3 regions of the Pseudomonas sp. Eth.TT006 genome follow, and region 3 is predicted to be linked to each of the others. Evidence: predicted binding sites of a transcription regulator. Region 3 holds the regulator's gene; each other region holds the start of a gene.
What was found. The regulator FliA, encoded in region 3, starts transcription of late flagellar genes. The targets are predictions, from matches to a motif close to CTAAAGTTTNNNNNNNNNNNGCCGNTAA.
Positions count from the first base shown of each region.

Region 1: the regulator FliA is predicted to act here: its motif matches at 8,527-8,554, upstream of ACXR0M_RS14140 (flagellar protein MotY).
Region 2: the regulator FliA is predicted to act here: its motif matches at 3,118-3,145, upstream of ACXR0M_RS06190 (methyl-accepting chemotaxis protein).

Region 1 covers NZ_JBTJEN010000007.1:307,999-318,526, reverse strand. The annotation lists gene ACXR0M_RS14190 (ABC transporter ATP-binding protein) at 1-366, opposite strand, end outside; gene argF (ornithine carbamoyltransferase) at 363-1,283, opposite strand; gene ACXR0M_RS14180 (hypothetical protein) at 1,689-1,979, shown strand; gene ACXR0M_RS14175 (molybdopterin oxidoreductase family protein) at 2,117-4,222, shown strand; gene grxD (Grx4 family monothiol glutaredoxin) at 4,320-4,661, shown strand; gene bfr (bacterioferritin) at 4,844-5,317, opposite strand; gene ACXR0M_RS14160 (bacterioferritin-associated ferredoxin) at 5,517-5,735, opposite strand; gene ACXR0M_RS14155 (peroxiredoxin C) at 6,049-6,651, shown strand; gene rnt (ribonuclease T) at 6,740-7,417, opposite strand; gene pyrC (dihydroorotase) at 7,414-8,460, opposite strand; gene ACXR0M_RS14140 (flagellar protein MotY) at 8,621-9,535, shown strand; gene ACXR0M_RS14135 (argininosuccinate synthase) at 9,665-10,528, shown strand, end outside.
Region 2 covers NZ_JBTJEN010000003.1:31,561-42,088, reverse strand. The annotation lists gene ACXR0M_RS06200 (AAA family ATPase) at 75-599, opposite strand; gene pnuC (nicotinamide riboside transporter PnuC) at 596-1,159, opposite strand; gene ACXR0M_RS06190 (methyl-accepting chemotaxis protein) at 1,355-2,989, opposite strand; gene ACXR0M_RS06185 (undecaprenyl-diphosphate phosphatase) at 3,297-4,127, shown strand; gene ACXR0M_RS06180 (DUF1294 domain-containing protein) at 4,124-4,552, shown strand; gene ACXR0M_RS06175 (MmcQ/YjbR family DNA-binding protein) at 4,663-5,022, opposite strand; gene ACXR0M_RS06170 (LysR substrate-binding domain-containing protein) at 5,019-5,927, opposite strand; gene ACXR0M_RS06165 (FMN-dependent NADH-azoreductase) at 6,053-6,664, shown strand; gene ACXR0M_RS06160 (alpha/beta hydrolase family protein) at 6,904-7,941, shown strand; gene ACXR0M_RS06155 (MFS transporter) at 8,057-9,244, opposite strand; gene ACXR0M_RS06150 (ABC-F family ATPase) at 9,526-10,528, opposite strand, start outside.
Region 3 covers NZ_JBTJEN010000015.1:100,914-111,441, reverse strand. The annotation lists gene flhB (flagellar biosynthesis protein FlhB) at 1-364, shown strand, start outside; gene ACXR0M_RS22050 (DUF6124 family protein) at 532-894, opposite strand; gene ACXR0M_RS22045 (hypothetical protein) at 1,420-1,662, shown strand; gene ACXR0M_RS22040 (DUF6124 family protein) at 1,805-2,167, opposite strand; gene flhA (flagellar biosynthesis protein FlhA) at 2,776-4,905, shown strand; gene flhF (flagellar biosynthesis protein FlhF) at 4,917-6,275, shown strand; gene fleN (flagellar synthesis regulator FleN) at 6,389-7,219, shown strand; gene fliA (RNA polymerase sigma factor FliA) at 7,216-7,956, shown strand; gene ACXR0M_RS22015 (chemotaxis response regulator CheY) at 8,124-8,495, shown strand; gene ACXR0M_RS22010 (protein phosphatase CheZ) at 8,514-9,302, shown strand; gene ACXR0M_RS22005 (chemotaxis protein CheA) at 9,357-10,528, shown strand, end outside.

The DNA of each region.
Region 1 (10,528 bases), on a different contig from region 3:
TTCCAGCAGCTCTTCGGTGACGCGCGCCTTGTTCGGGTGCTTGCGGATCCCGAAGGCGATGTTGTCGGCGACGCTCAGGTGCGGGAACAGCGCGTAGTCCTGGAACACCATGCCGATCCGGCGTTTCTCCGGCGCCAGGGTAAAACCGGCACTGGAGATGGTTTCGCCACCCAGGGTGATTTCCCCTTCATGCACCGGTTCGAAACCGGCGATGGCGCGCAGCGTGGTGGTCTTGCCGCAACCGGACGAGCCGAGCAGGCAGCCGATGTCACCGGCGTTGAGGTGCAGATTGAGGTTCTGCACCACGCGTTGATCTTGGTAACCGCAAGCGAGGTTGCGCAGGTTCAGCAGTAATTCATGGCTCATGCGTGGTGATATGCCGGTTCGACGAGGAACTCGAGCAGGGCCTTCTGTGCGTGGAGACGGTTTTCTGCCTGATCCCAGGCGACGGAGCGCGGGTCATCGAGCAGGTCTTGGCTGATTTCTTCGCCGCGGTGCGCCGGCAGGCAGTGCATGAACAGCACGTCTTCGGCGGCGAGGTCGAGCAGGGCACGGTTGACCTGATACGGCGCAAACAGCTTGAGGCGCTTGGCGGTTTCCTCTTCCTGGCCCATCGAGGTCCAGACGTCGGTGCTCACCAGGTGCGCGCCGCGTACGGCGTCCTGCGGATCACGGACGATGGTCACGCGATCGCCGGCCCTGGCCACGAACTCGGGATTTGGCTCGTAGCCTTCAGGGCAGGCCACGCGCAACTGGAAGTCGAACTGGATCGCCGCTTCTATATAGCTGTTGCACATGTTGTTGCCGTCGCCGATCCAGGCCACGGTCTTGCCCTGGATCGAGCCACGGTGTTCGAGGAAAGTTTGCATGTCGGCCAGCAACTGGCACGGGTGCAGGTCATCGGACAGGCCGTTGATCACCGGCACGCGCGAATTGGCAGCGAATTCGGTCAGGGTGCTGTGGGCAAAGGTGCGGATCATCACCGCATCGAGCATGCTCGACATGACAATGGCGCAGTCGCTGATCGGCTCGCCACGGCCCAGTTGGGTGTCGCGCGGCGAAAGGAAGATCGCCTGGCCACCGAGCTGGATCATGCCGGCCTCGAACGAGATCCGGGTACGGGTCGAGGACTTCTCGAAGATCATTCCCAGGACGCGGTTTTTCAGCGGCTCGAACAGTACGCCGCGGTTACGCAGGTCCTTGAGCTCAACGCCTCGACGGATCACGCTGACCAGCTCTTCGGGCGTGCAATCCATCAGGGAGAGAAAGTGCCTTGCGCTCATCATTGACTACCTTTTTGCTACAAACCGCAGATGCTCAAAGCCTTGTTTAACGGAACAACGGGCGAGACCTGCGGCGTAAGCCGCACGGGGCGACGAAATAGGGGGAGGCGCGATATTGACACTAAATGTCGCGTTACGCCAATAGGCTACGGTTTTCGCGCAATTCGGAGAGCGAAGCGCCAGTGGCAGCCACGCATTTGAAGCCGGGTTCAGGACAGCAGCGAGCCCCTTTGTACACTGGCCCCGGCGGGCTTGGCAATCCGGCGTGGCGGGGAGCGTGCCACGCGGGTCGGTTCGAGACTGTGCGGTTGCGCTTTTCGCTTGGTCGGATGCTTTGGCTGAAACATTTGCTAAAGCAAAGTGCTGGGTTATAACTAGGATTCGAGCGACGCAGGAAGCCTCCGCATGGAATCGAAAGAAAAACTGTTGATGGAATTACTGGGCCACACGGCTCGCTCACTGACTCATCTCACCGCATCGATGACCTCGATGTCCTTCGAGCTGCTGCGCAGCGAAGACGAAGTGGTCAAGAACGCCGGCCGCCACATGATCGATCGCATGGCGACCATCAGCGCCGGGCTCGACGAGCACTGGCGGCTGATCGGCGAACTCACCGGCGTGCACGTCGCTCACGAGCAGATCGAGACCATTCAGGAAATCCAGCTGGCGCCGCCGCCTCAGTTGCCATCCAATTGAAAGTGGCCGGCTATCGGCTCGCCTGATAGCCGTCGATTCACAAGACAAACGTCGCTGGTGTCGCTTGCGCACACGGGCCATAGTTTTGTTCCCGCAGGCCTTACCGTCGCCTGCCCAGAACAAGACAGAGACTGGCCATGACCAAGACTCTCCACCACCGTGCCTGCCACCTGTGCGAAGCCATTTGCGGGCTGACCATCGAAACCACTGAAACCGATGGCAACGTCGCGATCACCTCGATCAAGGGCGACCCGCTCGACTCCTTTAGCCGTGGCCACATTTGCCCTAAAGCCGTGGCCCTGCAAGACATTCAGAATGATCCCGACCGCCTGCGTCAACCAATGCGTCGGGTCGGCAGCGAATGGTTGCCGATCGCCTGGGGCGAGGCTTTTACGCTGGTGGCCGAGCGTCTGGCGGCGATTCAGGAACGGCATGGGCAGAACGCGGTGGCGGTCTATCAGGGCAACCCGAGCGTGCACAATTATGGGTTGATGACCCACAGCAACTACTTCCTCGGCCTGCTGAAGACGCGCAATCGCTTCTCCGCGACGTCGGTCGATCAGTTGCCGCATCACCTGAGCAGTTACCTGATGTACGGCCACGGCTTGCTGCTGCCGATCCCGGACATCGATCACACCGATTTCATGCTGATCCTCGGCGGCAACCCGCTGGCCTCCAACGGCAGCATCATGACCGTGCCCGATGTCGAGAAGCGCCTGAAGGCGATTCAGGCTCGTGGCGGCAAAGTGGTGGTGGTCGATCCGCGTCGCAGCGAAACCGCGGCCATCGCCGATCAGCATGTGTTCGTGCGCCCGGGCGGCGATGCGGCGCTGCTGTTTGGCCTGCTCAACACACTGTTCGATGAAGGGCTGGCGCGTGGCAGTCATTTGCCGGTCGAAGGGCTGGATGAAGTGCGGGCGGCGGTGGCGACGTTCACCGCCGAGGCCATGAGTCCGTTGTGCGCGGTGCCCGCCGAGCAGATCCGCCAACTGGCGCGGGATTTTGCCGCCGCGCCGAGCGCGGTGTGTTATGGACGCATGGGCGTTTCCACCCAGGCGTTCGGCACCTTGTGCCATTGGCTGGTGCAGTTGATCAATCTGGTCACCGGCAATCTCGACCGGGTCGGCGGTGCTCTGTGCACCGAACCGGCGGTGGACCTGGTCGCATCGACCTCGGGCGGGCATTTCAACAAGTGGCAGAGTCGGGTGTCCGGGCGTCCCGAGTACGGCGGCGAACTGCCGGTGTCGGCGCTGGCCGAAGAAATGCTCACTGAAGGCGAAGGGCAGATCCGCGCGCTGATCACCGTGGCTGGCAATCCGGTGCTGTCGACACCGAACGGTCGGCAACTGGAGCAGGCGCTGGACGGCCTGGAATTCATGGTCAGCATCGATCTGTACATCAACGAAACCACGCGTTATGCCGACCTGATCCTGCCGTCGACCTCGGCGCTGGAAAACGATCACTACGACACCACGTTCAACCTGTTCGCCGTGCGTAACGTCACCCGCTTCAACCGGGCGATTCTCGCCAAGCCTGAGGGCGCATTGCACGACTGGGAGATCTTCGTCGGTCTGGCCAAAGCCTTTGCCGAGAAAACCGGCAAGGAGCTGAAACCGACGATGCCGCCGGCGCAGATGATCGACATGGGCCTGCGCATGGGTATGTACGGCGATGCGTCCGAACAGAAGCTCTCGCTGGCGACATTGTTCGATCATCCGCATGGCATTGATCTGGGCGCGCTGAAACCGAATCTGGCAGCGCGTCTGAAAACGCCGAATCAGGCCGTGCAGGCGGCGCCGCCGGAAATCCTTGCGGACCTCGCACGGTTCGCTGCCTTGCAGGCGCCGGTAGCCGATGAGTTGCTGATGATTGGCCGTCGGCATGTACGCAGTAACAATTCGTGGATGCACAACTATCACCGTCTGGTGAAGGGCAAGCCGCGCCATCAGTTGCTGATGCACCCGGATGATCTGGCCAGTCGCGGACTCAGCGATGGTCAGCGGGTACGCGTCAGTTCGCGGGTCGGGCAGATAGAGGTGGAAGTGCTTGGCAGCCTCGACATGATGAAGGGTGTGGTCAGTCTGCCGCATGGTTGGGGACATGCGCGGCCGGGGGTGCAGATGACCATCGCCAGCAGCCAGCCGGGATCGAGCGCCAACGACCTGACGGATGAATGCCAGCTCGATGAGTTGTCCGGCAATGCCGCGCTCAATGGTGTGCCGGTCACGGTGGCGGCGGCCTGAACATGACCGTCGGGGAGACCGAGCAGCGCGCTCGGGATTCCGTTACAATGCGTCACCGTGCCGACCCATGAGTCGGAAAGTTCAGCCGAGGTGCTCCATGGATATCATCGAAACGATTAAAGAGCAGATTGCCAACAACACCATTCTGCTTTACATGAAAGGCTCGCCGAATGCCCCGCAGTGCGGCTTCTCCGCGAAAGCTGCGCAGGCTGTGATGGCGTGTGGCGAAAAGTTTGCGTACGTGGACATCCTGCAGAACCCGGAAATCCGCGCCAATCTGCCGAAGTACGCCAACTGGCCGACTTTCCCGCAACTGTGGGTTGGCGGTGAACTGATCGGCGGCAGCGACATCATGACCGAGATGGCTGCAGACGGTTCGCTGCAAAGCACCATCAAGTCGGCTGTCGAAGCGGCTGCTGCGAACAAGTCCGAAGCCTGATTCGGGCTTCACTCGGCAGCGATGTCTCCTGTAGGAGCTGTCGAGTGAAACGAGGCTGCGATCTTTTGATCTTCAGCCAATAAAAAGCCCCGCCACTCGAAAGAGGGCGGGGCTTTTTTGTATGTTCGAACAGTGACTGCGAGTGGCCGGCGCAATCAAAAGATCGCAGCCTGCGGCAGCTCCTACTCTTCGCCCATCTGCGATTGCAGATAGTTCTCCAGACCGACCTTGTCGATCAGGCCCAGTTGGGTTTCCAGCCAGTCGATGTGTTCTTCTTCGGACTCGAGAATGTCTTCGAGCAGTTCACGGCTGCCAAAGTCGCCAACGGATTCGCAATGGGCGATGGCGGCTTTGAGATCAGCGTGGCCGGTCTTCTCGATACGCAGATCGCACTCGAGCATTTCCCGGGTGTGCTCGCCGATGTGCAGCTTGCCCAGGTCCTGCACGTTCGGCAGGCCTTCGAGGAACAGGATGCGCTTGATCAGCTTGTCCGCGTGCTTCATCTCGTCGATGGATTCGTGGTATTCGTGCTTGCCCAGCTTGTTCAGGCCCCAATCTTCATACATGCGCGCATGCAGGAAGTACTGATTGATCGCGACCAGTTCATTGGCAAGGATCTTGTTGAGATGCTGGATGACTGTAATGTCGCCTTTCATGATGGGAGTCCTGCCCTGTATTAGCTGTATATAAGGCGGAGTTTGAGCCGGGTACTTATAAGTGTCAAACCTAAGTTATTGAATAATAAATGAAATTAAATCTGAATAAGAATGTTTGTGTTCCGCGTCTAGGACCTAAGCGTTTGATTTCAGGCATAAAAAAACCGGACATAAGTCCGGTTCTTTGAAATTGGGGCCATTACGCTGCGGTAAATTCTGCAGGGTAGGGAATCGCAGCCTGGGCGGTTTGCAGCTTGGTCAGGGTTTCGCGAACCACTTCCTTGGCCAGGCAGGCACATTTGCCGCACTGGCTGGCGACGCCGGTGGCCTGGCGGACTTCTTTGTAGCTGCAGCAACCTTCATAGATCGCTTCGCGGATCTGTCCGTCGGTGACGCCAGTGCAGAGACAAACATACATAAGTGAGAACCGTCGCTGGTTGTGACTCAATTGCGATGGATCTTAATGTTAACGAGAATGATTGTCAAAGTGCTTTCTGAACGGTTTTCGTTAGAACCGCCGGTGACTGACGAACGGTGTTTAATGGCAGTTTGCCTGGCCCCGTGAATGCTGCCCGCTTGTTCGCCGTGGGCAAAAAACCGTTAAGGACAGGCGAAAAACCCGGTGTATGATGGTCGGCCCTTGCGAAGAGGTTTCGTGTCACAGGGCTGTCGCCTGAGGGTGGCAGGCTGGCTCGGAGCCTGAACTTCAAGTTATTCACCAGGAGATTTCCATGAGCGTACTCGTAGGCAAACAAGCCCCTGACTTCACCGTCCCGGCCGTACTCGGCAATGGCGAGATCGTTGACAGCTTCACCCTGTCCTCGGCCATCAAAGGCAAATACGGTCTGGTGTTCTTCTACCCACTGGACTTCACCTTCGTCTGCCCGTCCGAGCTGATCGCTCTGGACCACCGCATGGACGACTTCAAGGCGCGCAACGTGGAAGTGGTCGCGGTATCGATCGACTCGCACTTCACCCACAACGCCTGGCGCAACACCCCGGTCAACAATGGCGGCATCGGCCAGGTGAAATACACCATGGCTGCCGACATGAAGCACGAAATCGCCAAGGCCTACGACGTTGAGTCCGAAGGCGGCGTGGCTTTCCGTGGCGCGTTCCTGATCGACGACAAGGGCGTTGTCCGCTCGCAGATCATCAACGACCTGCCGCTGGGCCGTAACATGGAAGAGCTGATCCGTCTGGTCGACGCGCTGCAATTCCACGAAGAGCACGGCGAAGTCTGCCCTGCCAACTGGAAAAAAGGCGACAAAGGCATGAACGCTTCGCCAGAAGGCGTTGCGGCTTACCTGACCGAGAACGCTGCTGGCCTGTAAGGCGCACGCTTCAGGTACAGAAAGCGAGGTACAAAAAAACCGGCCCATGTGGCCGGTTTTTTTATGCGCGGGATTTATCCGGCGACGATCAGTCGTCGAAGTCTTCCCAGCCGCCCATCTGCTTCCAGCGGTTGACGATGCCGCAGAACAGCTCGGCAGTCTTCTCGGTGTCGTAACGTGCCGAGTGCGCTTCACGGCCATCGAAATCGATGTCGGCGGCCTGACAGGCTTTGGCCAGTACGGTCTGACCGTAAGCCAGGCCCGCCAGTGTCGCGGTGTCGAAGCTGGAGAACGGATGAAACGGGTTGCGCTTCATGTCCAGACGCGCCACCGCGGCATTCAGGAAGCCCAGGTCGAAGCTGCTGTTGTGGCCGACCAGAATCGCCCGCTTGCAGCCATTGGCCTTCAGCGCCTTGCGCACGCCGCGGAAAATGTCGGTCAGCGCGGTTTCTTCACTGACAGCCATGCGCAGCGGGTGATCGAGCTTGATCCCGGTAAACTCCAGCGCTGCCGCTTCGACGTTGGCGCCTTCGAACGGCTCAACACGGAAGAAGTAGGTGTGGTCCGGGTAAACGAAACCTTTTTCATCCATGGCGATGGTGGTCGCGGCAATCTCCAGCAGAGCGTCGGTGGCCGAGTTGAAACCACCGGTCTCTACGTCGACAACAACCGGCAGGTAGCCGCGAAAACGCGCTGCCATCGGATGACGGGAACCGCCGCCGCCACCTTGACCGTCCAGTTCGTCGTCGAAATGGTCTTCACTCACGCGTGTTCCTCCAGCAGGCGCCAGCGCAGTTTTTCACCGGCGCGCAGCGGGATAACGGTCAGCTCGCCAAATGGCAGGCTGGTTGGGGCAGTCCACTCTTCGCGAACCAGGGTGATGCGATCGGTGTTGGCCGGCAGCCCGTAGAAGCGCGGGCCGTTGAGGCTGGCGAACGCTTCGAGCTTGTCCAGCGCATTGCGCTGTTCGAAGGCTTCGGCATACAGCTCGATGGCGGCGTACGCGGTGTAGCAGCCGGCACAGCCGCAGGCGGCTTCCTTGGCATGCTGGGCGTGCGGCGCCGAATCGGTACCGAGGAAGAACTTGGCGCTGCCGCTGGTGGCGGCATCGAGCAGGGCTTCCTGATGGGTGTTGCGCTTGAGGATCGGCAGGCAGTAGAAGTGCGGCCGGATCCCGCCCACCAGCATGTGGTTGCGGTTGTACAGCAGGTGATGCGCGGTGATGGTCGCGCCGACGTTGGCCGAAGCCTCGTTGACGAACTGCACGGCGTCGCCGGTGGTGATGTGTTCGAACACCACTTTGAGCGTCGGGAATCGCTCGACCACACGGCGCATGTGCTCATCGATGAAAATCTTTTCGCGGTCGAAGACGTCGACATCGCCACGGGTGACTTCGCCGTGGATCAGCAGCGGCATGCCGACTTCGGCCATCGCTTCCAGCGCCGGGAAGATCTTGTCGATGCTGGTCACCCCGGAATCGGAGTTGGTGGTGGCGCCGGCCGGGTACAGTTTGGCGGCGTGCACGAAACCACTGGCCTTGGCCTGACGAATTTCTTCGGGCTGGGTGCGGTCGGTTAGGTACAGCACCATCAGCGGTTCGAAGCGACTGCCGGCCGGGCGGGCAGCGAGAATCCGCTGGCGATAGCCGTCGGCTTCAGCGGCGTTGCGCACCGGTGGTACCAGGTTGGGCATGATGATGGCGCGGCCAAAGGTGCGCGCTACATCGGCAACGGTATTGGTCAACACGGCACCATCGCGAAGATGAATGTGCCAGTCGTCGGGACGCAGCAGGGTCAGGCGGTCGGACATGAGGGGATTCCAGGCGGGTCAAACTGAGGGGAATGCTACCGGAAAAGACTCTTGCAGGCACTCGCTATCAAGTTTTGCAGGAAGCTTCCGATATCCCGTAGGTATGCCGTAAACATAGTGTGAATCGGTCTTTGTGTTACACAAGCCAATGGAGCCTCCCGTGCGCCAGCGATATTTAGCCTTGCTCAGTGTGTTTGCCAGCCTCCCCGCGATGGCGCTCACCTACCAGACTCGTCTGGAGAACATTGAGTGGACGGTCGAGGGCGACAAGTTCGAGTGCCGTCTGACCCAGCCGATCACCGATTTCGGCTCGGGCCAGTTCGTGCGCAAGGCGGGCGAGCAGGCGATTTTTCGCCTGAATGCCTACAACGCCATGCTCGGCGGCGGTTCGGCGACCCTGCTCGCGGCGGCCGCGCCGTGGCAGCCGGGGCGCAACGACATCAATCTGGGCAGCGTCAGGATCGGCACCGGCAACGTGCTGTTCAACAGTTCGCAGTCGCAGGCCGGCGGGCTGATCAGCGGTTTGCTCGACGGTCGCAGCCCGGTGGTGCGTCGTGCCTCAGGCGATGGCAGAGTGTCCGAAGTGCGTCTGCTGCCGGTCAGGTTCAGTAAAGCGTTCAACGAATACCAGACGTGCGTGGCGAAATTGCTGCCGCAGAATTTCGACCAGGTCAAACAGTCGCAGGTCGGCTTCCCGGGCGAGGGCACCGATCTGGACGCCGCCGCCAAGGCCAGATTGCAAGTGATGCTCGAGTACATGCAGGCCGATCCGACGGTCAATCACATCGAGCTGGATGGTTACTCCGACAACAGTGGCAACCGTCTGACCAACCGTGAACTGTCGCGCCGCCGTGCGCTGGCCGTGGTCGATTTCTTCAAGGCCAACGGCATCGCCGAATCGCAGATCACCGTGCGCTTCCATGGCGAGCAGTACCCGCTGGTGCCGAACAACAGCGCGGCGAACCGGGCGAAGAATCGCCGGGTCAGCGTGAAACTGGCACGCGTGGCGCCAACGACTGCGCCAGCTCCCGCACCGCAGGCCAGTACGCCAGCCACCGCAGCAACAACTTCCTGACCCGCCGGTCATCGTCGCGCTCTCGACAGATTCTGTCGCTTTGTCGTCTTAAGCTGTCGCGCCTCTGTAAATTATCGCGTTTGGGCGGTAGACTCCTCGGCTTTCCGTAGAACCCCGTGGAGTGATGGCATGGCGGACGTAAACAAGGTCGTTCTGGCGTATTCCGGCGGCCTGGACACTTCGGTGATCCTCAAGTGGCTGCAGGATACTTATAACTGTGAAGTGGTGACCTTCACCGCTGATCTCGGTCAAGGCGAAGAGGTCGAGCCGGCCCGCGCCAAGGCCCAGGCCATGGGCGTCAAAGAAATCTACATCGATGACCTGCGCGAAGAGTTCGTGCGCGATTTCGTGTTCCCGATGTTCCGCGCCAACACCGTTTACGAAGGCGAGTACCTGCTGGGTACTTCCATCGCACGTCCGCTGATCGCCAAGCGCCTGATCGAAATCGCCAACGAAACCGGCGCTGACGCCATTTCCCATGGCGCCACCGGCAAGGGCAACGACCAGGTGCGTTTCGAACTGGGCGCCTACGCCCTCAAGCCTGGCGTGAAAGTGATTGCTCCATGGCGCGAGTGGGACCTGCTGTCCCGCGAGAAGCTGATGGACTACGCCGAGAAGCATGCGATCCCGATCGAGCGTCACGGCAAGAAAAAATCCCCGTACTCGATGGATGCCAACCTGCTGCACATCTCCTATGAAGGCGGCGTGCTGGAAGACACCTGGACCGAGCACGAAGAAGACATGTGGCGCTGGACCGTCTCCCCGGAGAAGGCTCCCGACACCCCGCAGTATCTGGAACTGACCTACCGCAACGGCGATATCGTTGCGCTGGACGGCGTCGAAATGACCCCGGCCACTGTTCTGGCGACGCTGAACAAGATCGGCGGTGCGCACGGTATCGGCCGTCTCGACATCGTCGAGAACCGTTACGTCGGCATGAAGTCCCGTGGCTGCTACGAAACCCCGGGCGGCACCATCATGCTGCGTGCACAC
Region 2 (10,528 bases), on a different contig from region 3:
AACTCGCTGCTTTGCGCTGGGGAGGGTGTTTCAGGAATGGACACTTGGGCCGGGAAAAGGGCTAGTTGACGGGGTCAATCAGCCAACAAAGCGGCAACGGCCGCAAAGGCCTGAGCGCGGCGTTGATCCCAGTTGCCCTGAATGATCTGTAGCGTTTGCCCATGCTGTTCAAGCCAGTCACGGGTGGCGTTAAAGAACGTCATGCGTTCACTCAATTGCGGTTGGCAGCGCTGGCCATCGTCGGTCCAGTCGATCTGTTCCGGCGACAACAGCAGATGCAGGTCGTAATGCCGCGCCAGCAGTTCGGGTTCAAGCCAGGCCGGGCAGGCGCCAAACAGGGTCTGGCTCCAGAGGATATTGCTCAAAAGGTGGGTGTCGAGAATCAGCAGCTCGGGTTGCTGCGCCCGCGCCTGATCCTCCCATTGCAACTGTCCGCGAGCGATCTCGGAGATGTCATTCAGGCAGGTATCGCGCGGATTCTGTTCGATGAACCAGCGCACGTATTCATCCACGCGCACGCCGCCGAAGTGTTCCTGAAGGCCAGCGGCCAGCCAGCTCTTGCCGGTGGATTCCGGACCGGTGAGGACTACCACCTTCATCGCTGCAACGCCGGATCGGCACGCCATTCACGCCAGCCCTGCAGCGCAATCAGGGTGAACAGCGCATACAGCGCGGCCGTGAGATACAGGCCCTTGTACAGAAACAGGCCGACGAAAATCACATCCAGTACAAACCACAGCGCCCAGCATTGCAGGCGTTTCTGCGCCATCCACCATTGCGCGACCAGGCTGAACGCGGTGAGCGCGGCATCCAGCCATGGCTGCGCGGCGTCGGTCCAGTGCGCCATGGCCGCGCCCAGCAGCAGACTGCCGAGGGCGCCCACGCTGAGGCCGAGCAGGACCGAGCGTTGATCAAGACGGGTGACGTCGCGGCCGTCATGCATCGTCCCGGCGCGGGTCCATTGCCACCAGCCGTAGACTTGCAGCGCGGCGTAGATCACTTGCAACAACATGTCCGAGTACAGCTTCACGTCGTAGAAGATCCAGCTGTAGAGCAACACCATGACCAGACCGATCGGCCAGCACCACGGATTCTGTTTGACCGTCAGCCAGACGGCGATCACGCCGAGGGCGGCCGCAAACAGTTCGAGCCCGGACATGGGGGTTCCTTGGGGAATGAGGAGGGTGCGGATTGTACCCAAAAACCTGCAGGAGTGAGCCGGTGATGCATTCTGGCGAGATAGCGGGAAACCCTGTGGGAGCGGGCTTGCTCGCGAATGCGTCGTGTCAGGCGATATTGATTTTGCTGATACAACGCTTTCGCGAGCAAGCCCGCTCCCACAAGTGAATTGTTGTCAGACGCGGAACTGGCGCAGCAGCCCGTTCAACTGCTCACTCAATTGCCCCAGCTTCACGCTCGCCACACTCGACTGCTCCGCCGCCAGCGCCGTGCTGTGCGACAGCCCCGCGGCCTGGGTCACGTTCTGATTGATGTCCTCGACCACGTGCGCCTGTTGTAGCGTGGCGCTGGCAATCGAGGCGTTCAGGCCGTTGAGATTGCGCAGCGCCTGGCCGATGGCGTTGAGGCTGGCACCGGCGAGGCCGGCCTGTTCGATGGTCAGTTGCGATGCCTTGCTGCTGTCGCCGATGACCTTGACCGCCGCTTCGGAGTGATTCTGCAGACGTTCGATCATCGCCTGGATTTCCGCCGTCGACTTCTGCGTGCGTTGCGCCAACAGACGAACCTCATCCGCCACCACGGCAAAACCGCGACCCTGTTCGCCAGCGCGCGCGGCTTCGATCGCCGCGTTGAGCGCCAGCAGGTTGGTCTGCTCGGCAATCGAGCGGATCACCTCCAGCACGCTGCCGATCTGTGTGCTTTCCGCCGCCAGCGTGCGAATCACTTCTACCGCTTGATCGATAGTCCCGGAGAGTTTGTCGATCTGTTGCAGGCTGCCATCGATGTTGACCTGGCCCTGTTGCGCCTGCGCTTCGGCATCGCGCATTTCCGCAGCGGCGTGCTCGGCATTTTTCGCCACGTCCTGCACGCCGTAAGTGACTTCGTTGATCGCGGTCGCCACCAGTTCCATCTGCTGCGATTGCTGCTGGCTGCGTTGCTGGGCCTGGGTGGCATCGTTGCCCAGTTCGCTGGATGACTGGCCCAGCGCACTGGCGGACACCTGCAAGTCACCGATGACCCGGCGCAGCTTGGCGGTAAACGCGTTGAAGTGATGGGCCAGTTGCGTGACTTCGTCCTGGCCATGGGTGTCGAGGCTACGGGTCAGGTCGCTTTCGCCGCTGGCGATGTTGGCCATGGCGTTCACGGTTTCCTGCAACGGCCGGACGATGCTGCGGGCGATCAGGATTACCAGCAGGGCCATGATTACGGCAATCACCAGACCGATCACCGATGCCTTGTTCATCTGGCCACGGAATTCGCTCTGCACGTCATCGATGTAGACACCGGAGCCGAGCACCCAGCCCCACGGTTCGAACAGTTTGACGTAGGAGGTTTTCGCCACTGGCTCGCTGGCGCCGGGCTTGGGCCAGCGGTAATTGACCATGCCCGCGCCCTTGCTTTTGGCGATCGCGACCATTTCGTTGAACACCGCAAAACCGTCCGGGTCGCGAATCGCCGAAAGATTCTGGCCTTCCAGCTTGGGGTTGGTCGGGTGCATGACCATCACGGGCGTGAGGTCGTTGATCCAGAAGTAGTCGCTCTGGTCATAGCGCAGGCCACGGATGGCGGTCAGCGCCTGTTTTTGCGCGGCATCGCGGGTGAGGGTGCCGGCGGCTTCCAGGTCGTGATAGTAGGTCAGCAGGCCGCTGGCGGTCTGCACCACATGCTGGGTTTTCTGCGCCTTGGCGTGGTACAGGTCATCATGAATCTGCTTGAGCATCAACACGCCCAAGGTCAACAACATGACCACGGCCACAATCAGGATGAGCCACAAGCGTCGGCTGATCGACACACTGCGCAAGCTGTTCATAACGCTGTTACTCCGATTTTCTTTTTCTTGTAATAAATCAACGCCAGCATCCAACCACGTTTGGGTGGTCGGGCATACGCGACCCAAGTCGTATAACGCCGTGGCGTTAACAAGGCTTGTCTGTCAGAATTTCGGCCCCGCGCACGAAAACATGAATCCAGGTGGCCATTTCACGGAATTTTTACCGTTTTGTGTGGATCCTGTGCGCGCGGAATCGGTACAGCTATTCAACCGCGACGCGGAACGCAGTGAACGTAAGAAAAATATTATCGGAGCATGCCGGCGTGCATCGCTCTCTGGGGGATTGATGGATCTTTGGACCGCCTTGCAGGCACTGATTCTTGGAGTTGTAGAAGGGCTGACGGAGTTTCTGCCCATTTCCAGTACCGGACACCAGATCATTGTTGCCGACTTGCTCGACTTTGGCGGCGAACGGGCCATGGCGTTCAACATCATTATCCAGCTCGGCGCGATCCTCGCGGTGGTCTGGGAATTTCGCCGCAAGATCCTCGACGTGGTGATCGGCTTGCCGACCCAGCCGAGTGCGCGGCGCTTCACCGTCAATCTGCTGATCGCCTTTATGCCGGCGGTGGTGTTGGGGGTGATCTTTGCCGACCTGATTCACCAATATCTGTTTAATCCGATTACGGTGGCGACGGCGCTGGTGGTGGGTGGCGTGATCATGTTGTGGGCCGAGCGCCGCCAGCATGCAGTGCACGCCGAAACCGTGGACGAGATCACCTGGAAGGACGCGCTGAAAGTCGGTTTCGCCCAGTGCCTGGCGATGATTCCCGGCACCTCGCGCTCTGGCTCGACGATCATTGGCGGCCTGCTGTTCGGTCTGTCGCGCAAGACCGCGACCGAGTTCTCGTTCTTCCTCGCCATGCCGACCATGGTCGGCGCGGCGGTGTACTCGGGCTACAAGTATCGCCACCTGTTTGTCCCGGCGGACTTCCCGGTGTTCGCCATTGGCTTCGTCACCGCGTTCATCTTCGCCATGATCGCCGTGCGCGGTCTGCTCAAGTTCATCGCCAGCCACAGCTACGCGGCGTTCGCCTGGTACCGGATTGTTTTCGGTCTGGTGATTCTGGCGACCTGGCAGTTCGGCTGGGTCGACTGGTCCGCTGCCAAGCCGTGAGTGATTCCCGCACCCGTCGCCCGAACGGACGGCCGTCCGCTGGCGGCATTCAGCATCTGAAGCTGAAACTGGCGGTGCTGCTGATCGTCTGCGCATTGCCGTTGTTCGGCGCGCTGTCCATGTGGCTGCGCGGGATCTCGCTGGTGCCGCTGACAGCCTATGGGGTGGTCAGCGTGCTGACGTTCTTCATGTACTGGGCGGACAAGCGCAAGGCCCGCGCCGACGCCTGGCGCACCCCGGAAAACATCCTGCACGCACTGGAACTGGCCGGCGGCTGGCCCGGTGCGCTGATCGCTCAGCAGGTGTTCCGGCACAAGACGCGCAAGGTGTCGTTCCAGATTCTGTTCTGGGTGATCGTGGCGCTGCATCAGGTGTTCTGGATCGACCAGTTGTTTCTCGGCTCGAATCTGCTTTCACTGTTCTAGGTATCACGCAATCCCTGTAGGAGCTGCCGCAGGCTGCGATCTTTTGATCTTGCTTTTAAAAGATCAAAGTCAAAAGATCGCAGCCTGCGGCAGCTCCTACCGGGGGTGTGTTACAGCAGTAATCCGATCCGGGTTTTCTTTGGCAATTTGCTCACCACCAGTTGATGCGAGCGCGTCAGCAATCCGCGCAACTCCTCGGCAGCCAGCGGGTAGGGCGGGTGCATGATGATCCACTGCGCTCGTGCCAGATACGGCGCCGGGAAGATGCCCGGGCGGTCGCAATGGCCGAGAAACAGATCCTTGTCGACCTTGAATGCCAGTGAGTCGCCGCGCAGCCCCTGCAAGGCGAACATCTTGTTGCCGGCAATCGAAAACACCCGCACGCCACCCCATTTGTAATCTTCCCGCGCGCCCGGCAGGGCCAGGCAGAAGGTGGCGACATCGGCTTCGTTCATCTTGCCCCTGGTCATAGCAGACGCTCCCCACACGCATTGAACGACTCGACCAAATGGTCGATCCACGCCCGCACCGCCGGCATCACCCCGCGCCGATGCGGATACACCGCCTGCAACCAGCCGCCAGGTAACGACCATTCCGGCAGCAATTGCACCAGCGCACCGCTTTTGAGGTCGGCTTCGCAGTTCATCATTGGCAGCAGGGTGAAGCCCTGGCCGGCCAGCACGCAGGCTTTGCGCACGATGAAATCGTCGATGCCCAGCCGCGCTTCCATGTTCAGCTCGACACTGTTGCCTTGCTGATCGAGCAAGCGCACGTGCACCATGCGGTCGGCTTCCAGTGCACCGAGCACCGGGAGGGTTTTCAGGTCCTGCGGATGGCGGATCGTCTTGCCCTCAATAAAGGAAGGGCTGGCCACCACAACCATTTGGGCCTGACGCAGACGGCGGGTGACCAGCAACGGATCTTCATCGCCCAGCTCACGCACCCGCAGCGCCACGTCGAAACCTTCGCCGACCAGATCCACGCGGCGGTTGAGCAACACCACCTCCAGTTGCACCTGAGGAAATTTGTCGAGGAAATCGCTGATTACCCACGGCAGCATCTCTCGGGCCAGCCCGGTCGGGCACGACACACGCAGGCGTCCTTTGGGCTCGCTGGACATGCTGGCGACGGCCTCATCGGCCATCTCCGCTTCCAGCAGCATCGCCTGGCAATGGCGTAGGTAACGTTCGCCGACGGCGGTCAGGTTCAACTGGCGAGTGGTGCGTTGCAGCAGGCGTGCGCCGAGACGTTCTTCGAGTTCGGCAATCCGTCGCGACAGCCGTGACTTGGGAATGCCCAGCAAACGCCCGGCTGCCGCGAAGCCACCGGCTTCGACCACCTTGGCGAAGTAGTAGAGATCGTTGAGGTCCTGCATCAAAATGTCCACCGTTCTATCAGTGGGACGAACTATCGCATTGTCGCTGGCTAATCAGCTATTGGTTTCTTCCGTAGGATTGTCTCCATTCCGTCGCCGCCGGCGATTCTTTCAGGAGATCCCACATGAAACTGCTGCACATCGATTCGAGCATTCTGGGCGACAACTCGGCCTCCCGTCAGTTGAGCAGCCAGGTCGTCAAAGCCTGGCAAGCCGCCGAGCCATCCGCTGTAGTGACCTACCGCGACCTGGCGGCCGACGCCATCAGCCACTTCTCGTCGAACACCCTGGTGGCTGCCGGCACCAGCGCCGAACTGCGCGACGCCGCGCAACAGCACGAAGCCGAGCTGAGCGCTTCGACCCTGGCCGAGTTCATCGCTGCCGATGCCATCGTGATCGCCGCACCAATGTACAACTTCACCGTACCGACCCAGCTCAAGGCCTGGATCGACCGCGTCGCCGTTGCCGGCCAGACCTTCCGTTACACCGAAGCCGGCCCTGAAGGCCTGTGCGGTGGCAAGAAAGTGGTGATCGTTTCCACCTCTGGCGGCATCCACGCCGGTCAGGCCAGCGGTATCGCTCACGAAGAATATCTGAAGCTGGTACTGGGCTTCCTCGGCATCACCGACATCGAAATCGTCCGTGCCGAAGGTCTGGCGTATGGCGAAGAAGTGCGCAACAACGCGATGAGCGCTGCTCAGGCGCAGATCAGCGAGCAACTGTTCGCCGCCGCGTAAGCATTGCGTAAAAACCAGCTACCGTTCAGGTAGCAGCACAAAAAACTCTGTACTCTGAATCCGCAAGGGCCAGACGCGGAGTTTTTTGTTTCAGGCTGTTGCATAATCTGGCCCGGGTTATGCAGTCAAACGATCAACGTCTGAGTGCCAAGTCGCGCCGGATCACCGAACCTTTGCGGTTGCGGGCGTGTCGGAACACAAAGGATCTTTCGATTGAGTAACACAGGGTGGGCCATCCGATGATGCGTCTTTGTGCAACGTTACTGATTTGCCTGCTCGGCAGCCTCGGTTCAGTGCATGCCGCGCCCGGACGACACCCTGTGTGGAGTGTCGGTTACCACGAGATGACCTTTCTCGATCCGCTGGATCTGCAACCGATGCGCGCCATCGCCTTCTATCCCTCCAGCGACCGCGAGCACACCAGCCTGCTCGAGGGCTACACGGTCGAGGCCGGCGAGGACACCAAGATCGCCATCGGCCGCTTTCCGATGCTGATGCTGTCCCACGGCAACACCGGCACGCCCATCGCTCTGCATGACCTCGCCACCTCGCTGGCGCGCAAGGGTTTTGTGGTGGTGGCGGTGATTCATCCTGGCGATAACTCCAAGGATCACAGCCGACTCGGCACCTTGAGTAATCTTTATGGGCGGCCGATCCAGATTTCCGAAGCGATTACCGCGACCCTCGGCGACTCGATGCTGTCGCCGTTCGTCAACGCCGATCAAGTCGGGGTGATCGGTTACTCGGCCGGCGGAGAGACCGCGTTGATTCTCTCGGGCGCGCAGCCGGATCTGGATCGCCTGCGCCGTTACTGCCAGGAACGTCCGGACGACCGCGATGCCTGCAATACCCAGGGCGAACTGATCGTCGATCGCGATGATTTACAGCCGGTGGCGGATCCGCGTGTGCATGCGCTGCTGCTGATGGCGCCGCTGAGCCTGAAGTTCGGTCGTCATACCCTCGCCGACGTGCATGTGCCGGTGCTGCTGTACAGCGGTGACGGCGACAAACTGGTGGCGTTCGACAAGAACGCCGCCGCGCTCGCACGCAAACTGCCGACCGCGCCGGACTTCAAACTGCTCGCCGGGGCCGGGCACTTTGTATTTATGGCACCTTGTAACGATGAGCAGATTCGCGCCATGCCGGCGCTGTGTACTGACGCTGACGGCGTGGATCGCGAAGACATCCACCGCACGATGATCTCCGAAGCGGGGCAGTTCTTCTCGCGCACGCTGGGCAAGCCGAGCCGGGCGGGGATGCAGACTGCGGATCAGTGATTGCGCTTTTTGTAGGAGTGAGCCTGCTCGCGATAGCGGTGTTTCGGTCAACATCGTTGTCGGCTGAACCACCGCTATCGCGAGCAGGCTCACTCCTACAGGGATTGTGTACTTTTCAACTGATCGCCCGGCGCTTGAGCAGCAAGGTCAACCCCAACCCGATCACCGACAACAGCGCCGCACTGAAGAAAATCCACGCATACCCCAGATTCAACGCCACCGCGCCCATCAGCGGCCCGGCAAGCGCCAGCGCCAGATCGAAAAACACCGCGTACGCCCCCAGCCCTGAACCGCGGCTGGAACTGGGCACCTGCTTGATTGCCTCGACCCCCAGCGCCGGGTACACCAGCGACAAGCCGAACCCCGCCAGCCCGGCACCGAGCAACGCAAACGCGGTGGACGGCGCCAACCACAATAGCACCAGCCCGACGGTTTCGATGCTCATGCAGGCGATTGCCGAATTGAACCCGCCAAAGCGACTGATCGCCGAAATGAACAGCAGGCGCGACACGATAAAGCACGCACCAAACACCGTCAGGCAATAGGCGGCGCCGCTCCAGCCGCGGTTGAGGTAATACAGGGTGATAAAGGTGGTCAGCGTGCCGTAACCGATCGACGCCAGACTCAAACTGGCGCCAAACGGTGCAATGCGCCCGAACACCGCCCAAAAAGGCAGCCGCTCACCGCGCACCACCGGTACCGAAGGTTTGTTGCGGATCAGCAGCAGGGCGCCCGCCGCCAGTACCGACAGGGCGATGCCGAGACTGGCAAAGCCGTAATCGGCGACCATCACCACGCCCAGCGGCGCGCCAATCGCAATCGCGCCGTAGGAGGCAATGCCGTTCCAGCCGATCGACCTGGCCGTGTGCTCGACGCCAACCTGGCCCATGCACCAACTGATCGTGCCGACCCCGATCAGCCCCTGCGCAACGCCAAGCAACAGCCGCCCGACGATCAGAATCATCAGGCTCGGCAGCGCAAAGTCCTGCAGCAGCGTCGAGATCAACGTCAGCAAGCCGCTCAGCATAATCCCCGATAGCCCATAAACAATCGCGCGTTTGGTGCCAAGGGTGTCCGACATGCGCCCGGCCATTGGCCGGCTGAGCAGGGTGGCCAGGTACTGCGAGCCGATCACCAGCCCGGCAATGACCGCACTGAATCCCAGCTGTTCGTGGACGTAACCGGGCAGCACCGCAATCGGCAGGCCGATGCAGAGGAAGGCGACGAAGGTGTAGAACACGATGGAGACGATCTGCAGGGTGATCGAGAGAGAGCTTTGCGGGGACTGTTGTTGCGCAGACATGAGCACTCGTTCGCGGGCGGCGGCGGGAGAGTTGGCATCATGGCTTGGTGTCGGGATAAAAGGAAGCAGGCTAACTATTTTCTTGGTTGTTGGTGTTGTTGCTGATGGCCTCTTCGCGAGCAAGCTCGCTCCCACATTTGGAATGCAATCCTCTGTGGGAGCGGGCTTGCTCGCGAAGGACTTCGCAACAGAAAATCACTTTCCATTGAAATGCAAAAAGCCCCGTCACAGGGACAGGGCTTTTCATCTTGCAGCTGACCGCTAAAAACTCGCAGCTGCCCTTAGATCACCACACCCTGACTGCGCAGGTAGTCATCGTAAGTGCCGCTGAAGTCGGTCACGCCATTCGCGCTCAGCTCGATGATGCGCGTGGCCAGGGACGATACGAACTCACGGTCGTGGCTGACGAAGATCAGCGTGCCCGGGTAGTTTTCCAGCGCCAGGTTCAGCGCCTCGATCGATTCCATGTCCAGGTGGTTGGTCGGTTCGTCCATGATCAGCACGTTCGGCTTTTGCAGGATCAGCTTGCCGAACAGCATGCGACCTTGCTCACCACCGGAAATCACTTTGACCGACTTGAGGATCTCGTCGTTGGAGAACAGCATGCGGCCCAGAGTGCCGCGAATCATCTGCTCGCCCTGAGTCCACTGACCCATCCAGTCGAACAGGGTGACGTCGTCTTCGAAGTCGTGCGCGTGGTCCTGAGCGTAGTAGCCCAGTTCCGCGGCGTCGGTCCACTTGACGCTACCGGCATCCGGAGTCAGCTCGTTGACCAGGGTGCGCAGCAGGGTGGTTTTGCCGATACCGTTCGGGCCGATGATCGCCACGCGCTCGCCAGCTTCAACCTGGAAGCTGAAGTCCTTGAACAATGGTTTGCCGTCGAAACCCTTGGCCATTTTTTCGACCATGACCGCCTGACGGTGCAGCTTTTTGTTCTGCTCGAAACGAATGAACGGGCTCACGCGGCTGGAAGGCTTGACCTCGGCCAGCTGGATCTTGTCGATCGCCTTGGCACGGGAGGTGGCCTGCTTGGCTTTCGAGGCGTTGGCCGAGAAGCGGCTGACGAACGATTGCAGTTCGGAAATCTGTGCTTTCTTCTTGGCGTTGTCCGACAGCAGTTGCTCGCGGGACTGGGTCGCCACGGTCATGTACTCGTCGTAGTTGCCCGGGAACAGACGCAGCTCGCCGTAGTCCAGGTCAGCCATGTGCGTGCACACGCTGTTCAGGAAGTGACGGTCGTGAGAGATGATGATCATCAGGCTGTTACGCTGGGTCAGGATGTTT
Region 3 (10,528 bases):
GGCGATCCCCGACGCCGACGTGGTCATCACCAACCCGACCCACTACGCTGTCGCACTCAAGTACGACTCGGAGAAGGGTGGGGCGCCGGTGCTGCTGGCCAAGGGCAGCGACTTCCTTGCGCTGAAGATCCGCGAAATCGCCGTGGCCAACAACGTCATGTTGCTGGAATCGCCGGGGCTGGCGCGTTCGATCTATTACTCCACCGAACTGGAACAGGAAATCCCCGGCGGCCTGTACCTCGCGGTCGCGCAGGTGCTGGCCTACGTCTACCAGATTCGCCAGTACCGCGCGGGCAAGGGCAAGCGTCCGGATCCGCTCAAGGATGATCTGCCGATTCCGCCGGATTTGCGCCGGGATTCCTGATTGTGCTGACGCCTCAAAACAACGCCGCCCCGATTGCACGGGGCGGCGTTTTTGTTTGCCTGAAATCGGACTCCCTGTAGGAGCTGCCGAAGGCTGCGATCTTTTGATCTTGCTCTTCAAAAAACAAGATCAAAAGATCGCAGCCTGCGGCAGCTCCTACAGGGGGGTTATTGCTGCGGCAGTTCCAGATTATCCAGCACCCGATTCACCGCCAGCTCACCCAGCATGATCAGTTGCGCGATGCCCTGCAGGGACCGGCGCTGTGACGCGGGTATGAGGTGGGCGAAGTCGTTGGCGATGGTTCTGGCCGAGGCGAGTGTTTCGCAGGCGTTGGCCAGCAGTTCCTCGTTTTTGAAGTCGGCGGTCACGGCGTACATCCGCCGGGTTCGGCGTGGCGGTGGCGTGGAACCGGGCGGGCAGAGGTAATGGTCGAGCGCGCGGTCGGCGGCTTCGTGGAGCTTTTTTGAGTCAAGGGATTCGTAGGGGGAGACGGGGTCGGTTTCGGGTGGGTTTGGCGTAGGTTTTATCATTGGTAAAGCCTCTAGAGTAGTGAGGCCGGCACTGTTCGCTGCTAACGAAGGAGGTGGCGGCTGTACGCGGGTTAGCAGACCAGGACTCTAGAACCCGGCGCACCGAAGTGCCCCGCGCAAAGCCGCCATAACGGCAACGGACTTTGTGCGTCTAGAGAAAACCCGGGCTGCTAAACCCGATCACTGAACAATCAGCGACCGAACCACAATAGAACCCGCCCCCAAGGCGCACAAGCCGGCGGATTCTGGCGTAGCTGTAGGCAATGGCGCAAGGAGGTGTAGCCGGCAAGGCGTGTCTGGAGGTGTCTTTTAAACGCCAAAGTTTAAGAGGTGAAAAGTAGGGAGGTGGTCTGGATGAAAACAGGGTCTGTACTGAAGGAATTTTTAAGTAGGCCATTCGTCTGGTAATAGGCCTTACCTGTCAGGTTTTACAGGTGCGGGAAGAAAGTACTCGCGGTTTGATGGCTGAGTGACACCGCGCGCATTTTTCGCGCGGCTACTTCGAGCAAATCAAGGAACCTGACAATGAAAGGTATATTCAGTAGCTATGACCCGAAAACCGGTAAAGGCACCATTGCTCCAGATCCAGAACCAATAGGGCAAGGCTTCTCTTTTGGCGCGGCCGCGGGAGCCTTCCTGTCTACCAAGGATTACACGTTCAGCATTCCATCGACGCAGGTTGGGAGCGTGAAGATCAAAGTCGGCGGCGCGGTTGAATTCGACAAGCTGACAACGGCCGGAGACGAAGCCACAAACCTGCGCTATTAATTTTCCCGAAAGGTCAGACCATCGCAGCCTCGGAGATCTCCACCTGTCTTTGTAGGAGCTGCCGAAGGCTGCGATCTTTTGATCTTGCTCTTCAAAAAACAAGATCAAAAGATCGCAGCCTGCGGCAACTCCTACAGGGGGGTTATTGCTGCGGCAGTTCCAGATTATCCAGCACCCGATTCACCGCCAGCTCACCCAGCATGATCAGTTGCGCGATGCCCTGCAGGGACCGGCGCTGTGACGCGGGGATGAGGTGGGCGAAGTCGTTGGCGATGGTTCTGGCCGAGGCGAGTGTTTCGCAGGCATTGGCCAGCAGTTCTTCGTTTTTGAAGTCGGCGGTCACGGCGTACATCCGCCGGGTTCGGCGCGGCGGTGGCGTGGAACCGGGCGGGCAGAGGTAATGGTCGAGCGCGCGGTCGGCGGCTTCGTGGAGCTTTTTTGAGTCGAGAGATTCGTAGGGGGAGACGGGGTCGGTTTCGGGTGGGTTTGGCGTAGGTTTTATCATTGGTAAAGCTCCTTGAGAAATGGAGCCGTCAACCTTCGCTGCTAAACAAAGAGGTGACGGCTAGTACGCGGGTTAGCAGACCAGGCTCAAGGATCCCGGCGCACCGAAGTGCCCCACGCAAAGCCGCCATAACGTAATGGCAGGACTCGCGTACCTTGAAAATTGCCGGGCTGCTAAACCCGATCACTGAACAATCAGCGACCGAACCACAATAGAACCCGCCCCCAAGGCGCACAAGCCGGCGGATTCTGGCGTAGCTGTAGGCAAAGCCGCAAGGATGTGTAGCCGGCAAGGCGTGTCTGGAGGTGTCTTTTAAACATCTGCGTTTAAGAGGCGTTGCAATTTCTGATCTCCTGCGGTGTTGCTGATGGCCTCTTCGCGAGCAAGCCCGCTCCCACATTCGATCTTCAGCGAATGCAGAATGGGCATATCACACAGATCCCCTGTGGGAGCGGGCTTGCTCGCGAAGGGGCCATTCCAGTCAGCGAAAAAATCACGCCCAGCCCCTCTGTTTCCGCCATAGGCAAAAGTTGGAAGGCTTCTTGCAATAGCCGCCGTGCGCCCGCTGCGGGCGTCAAAAGTTTGCTTTAAAGGAACGGGGAAAACCGGTGGATCGCTCTCAGTTAATCAACAGCGCACGCTCGAACATTGCCGACCTCAGTCGGGGCAATCTGGGCGTGCCAATCCTGCTGTTGGTCATGCTGGCGATGATGATGCTGCCAGTGCCGCCGTTCCTGCTGGACGTGTTTTTCACCTTCAACATTGCCCTGTCGATCGTCGTGCTGCTGGTCTGCGTGTATGCCTTGCGGCCGCTGGATTTTGCGGTGTTCCCGACCATTCTGCTGGTGGCGACCCTGTTGCGGCTGGCGTTGAACGTGGCGTCGACGCGGGTGGTGATGCTCCACGGTCAGGACGGCCATGCCGCGGCCGGTAAGGTGATTCAGGCCTTCGGCGAAGTGGTGATCGGCGGTAACTACGTGGTCGGTATCGTGGTGTTCGCGATCCTGATGATCATCAACTTTGTCGTGGTGACCAAGGGTGCCGGGCGGATTTCCGAGGTGAGCGCGCGCTTCACCCTCGATGCCATGCCCGGCAAACAAATGGCGATCGACGCCGACCTCAACGCCGGTCTGATCGACCAGAACCAGGCCAAGGCCCGCCGTCAGGAGGTCGCCCAGGAGGCGGAGTTCTACGGTTCGATGGACGGTGCCAGCAAGTTCGTCCGCGGTGACGCCATTGCCGGCCTGCTGATTCTGTTCATCAACCTCATCGGCGGCATGGCCGTCGGTATCTTCCAGCACAACATGTCCTTCGCCGACGCGGGCAAGGTTTACGCCTTGCTGACCATCGGTGACGGTTTGGTGGCGCAATTGCCATCACTGTTGTTATCGACAGCTGCCGCGATCATGGTGACCCGTGCTTCCGGTTCGGAAGACATGGGCAAGCAGATCAACCGGCAGATGTTCGCTTCGCCAAAAGCGCTGGCGGTGGCCGCTGGCCTGATGGCGGTCATGGGCCTGGTGCCGGGCATGCCGCACTTCTCGTTCCTGACCATGGCGGCCCTGGCGGCCGGTGGCGCGTACCTGTTCTGGAAGAAGCAGAACGTCGCCAAGGTTCAGGCGCTGCAAGAGGTTCAGCGTCAGCAGGAGCTGCTGCCATCGCCGGCCCGCGCCATGGAAACCAAGGAGCTGGGCTGGGATGACGTGACGCCGATCGACATGATCGGCCTGGAAGTCGGCTATCGCCTGATCCCGCTGGTGGATCGCAATCAGGGTGGGCAACTGCTGGCGCGGATCAAGGGCGTACGCAAAAAGCTCTCGCAAGACCTGGGCTTCCTGATGCCCACCGTGCACATCCGCGACAACCTCGACCTTGCGCCAAGCGCCTATCGCCTGACCCTGATGGGCGTCATTCTGGCCGAAGCCGAGATCTACCCGGACCGCGAGCTGGCGATCAACCCGGGGCAGGTCTATGGTTCGCTCAACGGCATTACCGCCAAAGATCCGGCTTTCGGCCTGGAGGCGGTGTGGATCGAAGTCAGCCAGCGCGCTCAGGCGCAATCGCTCGGCTACACCGTGGTCGATGCCAGCACCGTGGTCGCGACGCACTTGAACCAGATTCTGTACAAGCACTCCAGCGAGCTGATCGGTCACGAAGAAGTGCAGCAACTCATGCAATTGCTGGCCAAAAGCTCGCCGAAACTGGCTGAAGAGCTGGTGCCGGGGGTGGTTTCGCTGTCGCAGTTGCTCAAAGTGCTGCAGGCGCTGCTGGCCGAACACGTGCCGGTGCGCGATATCCGCAGCATCGCCGAAGCCATCGCCAACAACGCCGCCAAGAGTCAAGATACCGCCGCGCTGGTGGCCGCAGTACGCGTCGGCGTATCCCGCGCCATCGTCCAAAGCATTGTAGGCACTGACTCCGAGCTGCCTGTGATCACCTTGGAACCAAGGTTGGAACAAATATTGCTCAATAGTCTGCAGAAGGCAGGACAAGGCTCGGAAGAGGGTGTTCTGCTGGAGCCAAGCATGGCCGAGAAGCTGCAGCGTTCGCTCATCGAAGCGGCGCAGCGCCAGGAAATGCAAGGTCAACCGGTGATCCTGTTGGTAGCAGGCCCGATACGCGCGATGCTCTCGCGCTTTGGCCGCCTCGCAGTCCCGGGACTGCACGTGCTGGCGTATCAGGAAGTTCCGGACAACAAGCAAGTGACCATCGTTGCGACAGTAGGGCCCAACGGCTGAGGTAGTGGTTTATGCAAGTTAAGCGTTTCTTTGCCGCCGATATGCGTCAGGCCATGAAGCTGGTTCGTGATGAGCTGGGCGCTGATGCCGCGATCATTGGCAACCGCCGTATTGCCGGCGGTGTCGAGCTGACGGCGGCACTGGATTACAAATTGTCGGCGCTGGCGCCTCGGGTTCCGAACATGGAACTCGAAGACGAGCTGCGCAAGACCCAGTCGCGCATCGTCACCGCCCAGGCCGAGCTGAGCCTGCGTGGCGAAGCCGATGGCAATACCAATCGCCAGTTGTTCGCCGGGCTGCCGATCGACGCCCGCCAGACGCTGACCGCCGGTTTGCCGCTGACCGCAGCCGAGCCGTTGAGCGAGCCGACTTACGCTGCTCCGGCACGTCCGGCGCCGGCGCCTGCCCAGGCATCTGCCGGTGTCGATCCGCGTGCACTGGACTCGATGCGTTTTGAATTGAACAGTCTGCGTGAGCTGATGGAAGTGCAGCTCGGCACCCTGGCCTGGAACCAGATGCAGGGCAGCCGTCCGGCGCAAGCCAATCTTTACCGCCGTCTGCAACGCATTGGTCTGTCCGGGCCGCTGTCGCGCGACCTGCTGGCGATGATCACCGATATCGAAGAACCACGTCAGGCCTGGCGCATGCTGCTCGCGCACCTGGCGCGGATGATTGCCGTGCCGGAAGTCGAGCCGCTGGAAGAGGGTGGAGTGATTGCCATGGTCGGCCCGGCCGGCATGGGCAAGACCACCACCCTGGCCAAGCTTGCCGCGCGCTACGTGCTCAAGTACGGCGCGCAGAACGTGGCGCTGGTCAGCATGGACAGCTTCCGCATCGGCGCGCAGGAACAACTCAAGACCCTGGGCCGCATTCTCAATGTCCCGGTGACTCACGTTGACCCGGGCCAGTCGCTGGTTCAGGCGCTGGACCCACTGCTGCGCAAACGCGTGGTGCTGATTGACACCGCCGGCCTGCAGGCCAGCGATCCGGCCCTGCGCATGCAGCTGGAAAGTCTGGCCGGGCGTGGCATCCGTTCAAAAAATTATCTGGTGCTGGCAACCACCAGCCAGAAACAGGTTCTAACCGCCGCTTATCACAGTTACAAGCGTTGCGGGCTCGCCGGGTGCATCCTGACTAAACTGGATGAAACGGCCAGTCTCGGCGAAGTGTTGAGCCTGGCAATCAGTCATGAATTGCCGGTCGCGTACCTGACCGATGGCCCACGGATTCCGGATGATCTGCATCTGCCGCGCCGTCATCAACTGGTCAGCCGCGCCGTCAGCGTGCAAATGCAGGAAGAACCCAGCGAAGAAGCCATGGCTGACATGTTCGCTGATATCTACCACAGCCCGACCAAGCAGGTTGGCTGAGGTAATGAACAGTTTTTGTACCTACATCGATGGCCTGCCACGCATTGTTCCGGTTGTGAACGCGCAGCCAGTAATGTGGCCTCCGTCTATGCAAGACAAGGTAAAGAAATAACATGGGCAGCATGCATCCCGTACAGGTGATCGCGGTGACCGGCGGCAAAGGTGGCGTCGGCAAGACTAACGTGTCAGTGAACTTGTCTCTGGCGCTGGCAGAGCTTGGCCGTCGGGTCATGCTGCTGGACGCCGACCTGGGACTGGCGAACGTTGACGTTCTGCTGGGGCTCACGCCAAAACGCACGCTGGCTGACGTGATCGAAGGTCGCTGCGAGCTGCGCGACGTGCTGTTGCAGGGGCCCGGCGGGATCCGCATCGTACCGGCCGCTTCCGGCACCCAGAGCATGGTTCACCTGAGCCCGGCACAACATGCCGGTCTGATTCAGGCCTTCAGCGACATCGGCGACAACCTCGACGTGCTGGTGATCGACACCGCTGCGGGCATTGGTGACTCGGTCGTCAGTTTCGTCCGTGCCGCGCAGGAAGTGTTGCTGGTGGTCTGCGACGAGCCGACGTCGATCACCGACGCCTACGCGCTGATCAAACTGCTTAACCGCGATTACGGCATGAACCGCTTCCGCGTCCTCGCCAACATGGCGCAGAGTCCGCAGGAAGGGCGCAACCTGTTCGCCAAGTTGACCAAGGTCACGGATCGCTTCCTCGACGTCGCCTTACAATATGTGGGTGCCGTGCCGTACGACGAAAGCGTGCGCAAGGCCGTGCAGAAGCAGCGCGCCGTCTACGAAGCCTTTCCGCGTTCCAAGTGCGCGCTGGCGTTCAAGGCGATCGCGCAGAAGGTCGATACCTGGCCGCTGCCTGCCAACCCGCGCGGTCACCTCGAGTTTTTCGTCGAACGCCTCGTGCAGCAAACGGCAGGGCCAGTGTTATGACTGCGAGCGGTATGAACTACTACAAGAAATCGGCACGTGACGCGCAGTACGAGTTGATCGAGCGTTACGCGCCACTGGTCAAACGCATTGCCTATCACTTGCTGGCGCGCTTGCCGGCGAGTGTGCAGGTCGAAGATCTGATTCAGGCGGGGATGATCGGCCTGCTCGAAGTCTCGACCAAATACGACGCCAGCAAAGGCGCCAGTTTCGAAACGTACGCGGGCATTCGCATCCGCGGCGCGATGCTCGACGAAGTACGCAAAGGCGACTGGGCACCACGCTCGGTTCACCGCAACACCCGGATGGTCAGCGATGCAATTCGCTCAATTGAAGCGAAAACCGGCCGTGACGCTAAAGATCACGAGGTTGCGGCCGAACTCCAATTGAGTCTCGACGATTACTACGGGATTTTGAATGACACCTTGGGCAGTCGCCTGTTCAGTTTCGACGACCTGTTGCAGGACGGCGAACATGAAGGGCTGCACGAGGATGGCGCCAGTGCTCATATGGAGCCGTCGCGCGATCTGGAAGATGAACGCTTCCAGGCGGCGCTGGCGGACGCGATTGCCAATTTGCCGGAGCGTGAGCGACTGGTGTTGGCGCTGTACTACGACGAAGAGCTGAACCTCAAGGAAATCGGTGAAGTCCTTGGCGTCAGTGAATCGCGGGTCAGCCAGTTACACAGCCAGTGCGCGGCCCGTTTGCGGGGGCGTTTGGGGGAGTGGCGAGCGCGCTGAAGGCAGTGTGGGGACACTGCGAACGAGGCTGGTGCGGTGGTGAACGGCACCGGTCTTGCTCTGTTGTGCTCCAGACAGTCTTTGAGTGTTACGCCGGATTGATTGAAATGGCGCGTCCAGGTGCTGGGCGCGTTTAAGACTGCTTGGAGGTCGAATTGAACAAAGACATGAAAATCCTCATCGTTGATGACTTCTCAACGATGCGGCGGATCATCAAGAACCTGTTGCGTGATCTCGGGTTCACCAACACTGTCGAGGCTGACGATGGCATCACTGCCATTCCGGTGCTCAACAGCGGCAGCATCGACTTTCTGGTAACGGACTGGAACATGCCCGGCATGACCGGTATCGACCTGCTGCGCCACGTGCGTGCCGATGAAAAGCTCAAGCACCTGCCGGTGCTGATGGTGACCGCTGAAGCCAAGCGCGAGCAGATCATCGAAGCGGCCCAGGCCGGTGTAAACGGCTATGTGGTCAAACCTTTCACGGCTCAGGCGTTGAAAGAAAAAATCGAGAAGATTTTCGAACGCATCGGCTGATGAACGCGCGGGGGAGCTATGGAGCATAACGAATCTTCACTGGGCGATTTCGAATCGACCCTGAAAAAACACGCGGTCGAACTGGTCGAGAGCCTTGAAAAAGGCAGGTTCGGCGACGCGGTGCAATTGATCCATGAGCTCAACCAGACCCGTGACCGCGGCCTGTACCAGGAAGTGGGCAAGCTCACACGTGAACTGCACAGTGCGATCGTCAACTTCCAGATCGACCCGCACATGCCGCAGGCCGAGGAAGTGTCGCAAATCACCGACGCCACCGAGCGCCTGGGCTACGTGGTCAAACTGACCGAAGCCGCGGCCAACCGCACCATGGATCTGGTGGAAAGCGCGACCCCTGTGGTCAATGGCCTGGCTGACGAAGCCCAGACCTTGAGCGCCGATTGGGGCCGCTTCATGCGCCGTGAGGTCGGGGCGGAAGAGTTCCGTGAACTGGCGCGCCGGGTCGACGGTTTTCTGACACGCAGCAGCACGGACAACCGTGCGGTGTCGAGCAATCTCAATGACATCCTGCTGGCCCAGGATTACCAGGACCTCACCGGTCAGGTGATCAAGCGCGTGACCCAACTGGTCACCGAAGTCGAAAGCAATTTGCTCAAACTCGTGCTCATGGCCAGTCAGGTCGACCGCTTTGCCGGCATCGAACATGACCGCGAAGCGATGCTTGCAGAAAAAGATCCACAAAAACATCTCTCGCAGGGTGAAGGTCCGCAGATTCATGCCGATAAACGAGAAGACGTTGTGTCCGGTCAGGACGATGTGGACGATTTGTTATCCAGCCTCGGGTTCTAGTGTTTTGGAATTTTAGGTTTTTTGGGTTTTTAGACCTGTAGGAGCACCCCATTAATGAGCTTCGGCGCCGATGAAGAGATCCTTCAGGATTTCCTGGTTGAGGCCGGCGAGATTCTTGAGCAACTGTCCGAACAACTGGTCGAGCTGGAAAGCCGCCCGGATGACGCAGATCTGCTCAACGCAATTTTTCGCGGTTTCCACACTGTAAAAGGGGGCGCCGGCTTCCTTCAGCTCAATGAGCTGGTGGAGTGCTGTCACATCGCCGAAAACGTGTTCGACATCCTGCGCAAGGGTGAGCGTCGCGTAGATGCAGAACTGATGGACGTGGTGCTTGAAGCACTGGACGCGGTGAACAGCATGTTCAGCGAAGTCCGTGAACGTGCACCGATCACCGCCGCGACCCCGGAACTGCTGGCCGCCCTGGCGCGTCTGGCCGAGCCGCAATCGGCCGACGAAGCTCCGGCATCGCCGGTGGCCGAGATGATCGAAGAGCTGGTCGTCGAGAGCGAGCCTGCCGATTCGGGCGACATCACCGATAACGAATTTGAACAGCTGCTGGATTCGCTGAGCGCCGCCAAGGCCGAAGCTGAAGCCCCGGCCGCTGCTGCCCCTGCGCCAGCTGCCGATGCGGCGGCCAGTGATGAAATCACCGACGCCGAATTCGAGTCGTTGCTCGATCAGTTGCACGGCAAAGGCCAGTTCGCGGCTGACGCGGTTGTACCGCCTGCGGCCAAGCCAGCGGCACCCGCTGCAGGCGACAGCTCGGACATCACCGACGACGAATTCGAAGCGCTGCTCGATCAGTTGCATGGCAAGGGCAACTTTGCCGTTGAAGCGCTGGAATCGGCCATCGCCTCGGCCCCGGCGGCACCTGCCGCGCCAGCGGCCGCCGCTGCCGGCAGCGACCTGATCACCGATCACGAATTCGAATCGCTGCTCGACGAATTGCACGGCAAGGGCAAATTCACCGAAGTCGGCACCGCTGCTGCGGGCAGCGCTTCGACCGTGGCCGCGCCTGCCGCCAAGGCTGCAGCCGCTCCGGCCGCTGCGCCGAAAGCCGCGCCCAAACCAGAGCCAAAAGCCGAAACGCCGAAACCGGCAGCCGCTGCTGCACCGGCTCCGGCCCGTGCCGCCGCTACGCCGCCACCGGAAAAACCGGCCAGCGAAGCCGAGACCACCGTGCGCGTCGATACCGCGCGTCTCGACGAAATCATGAACATGGTCGG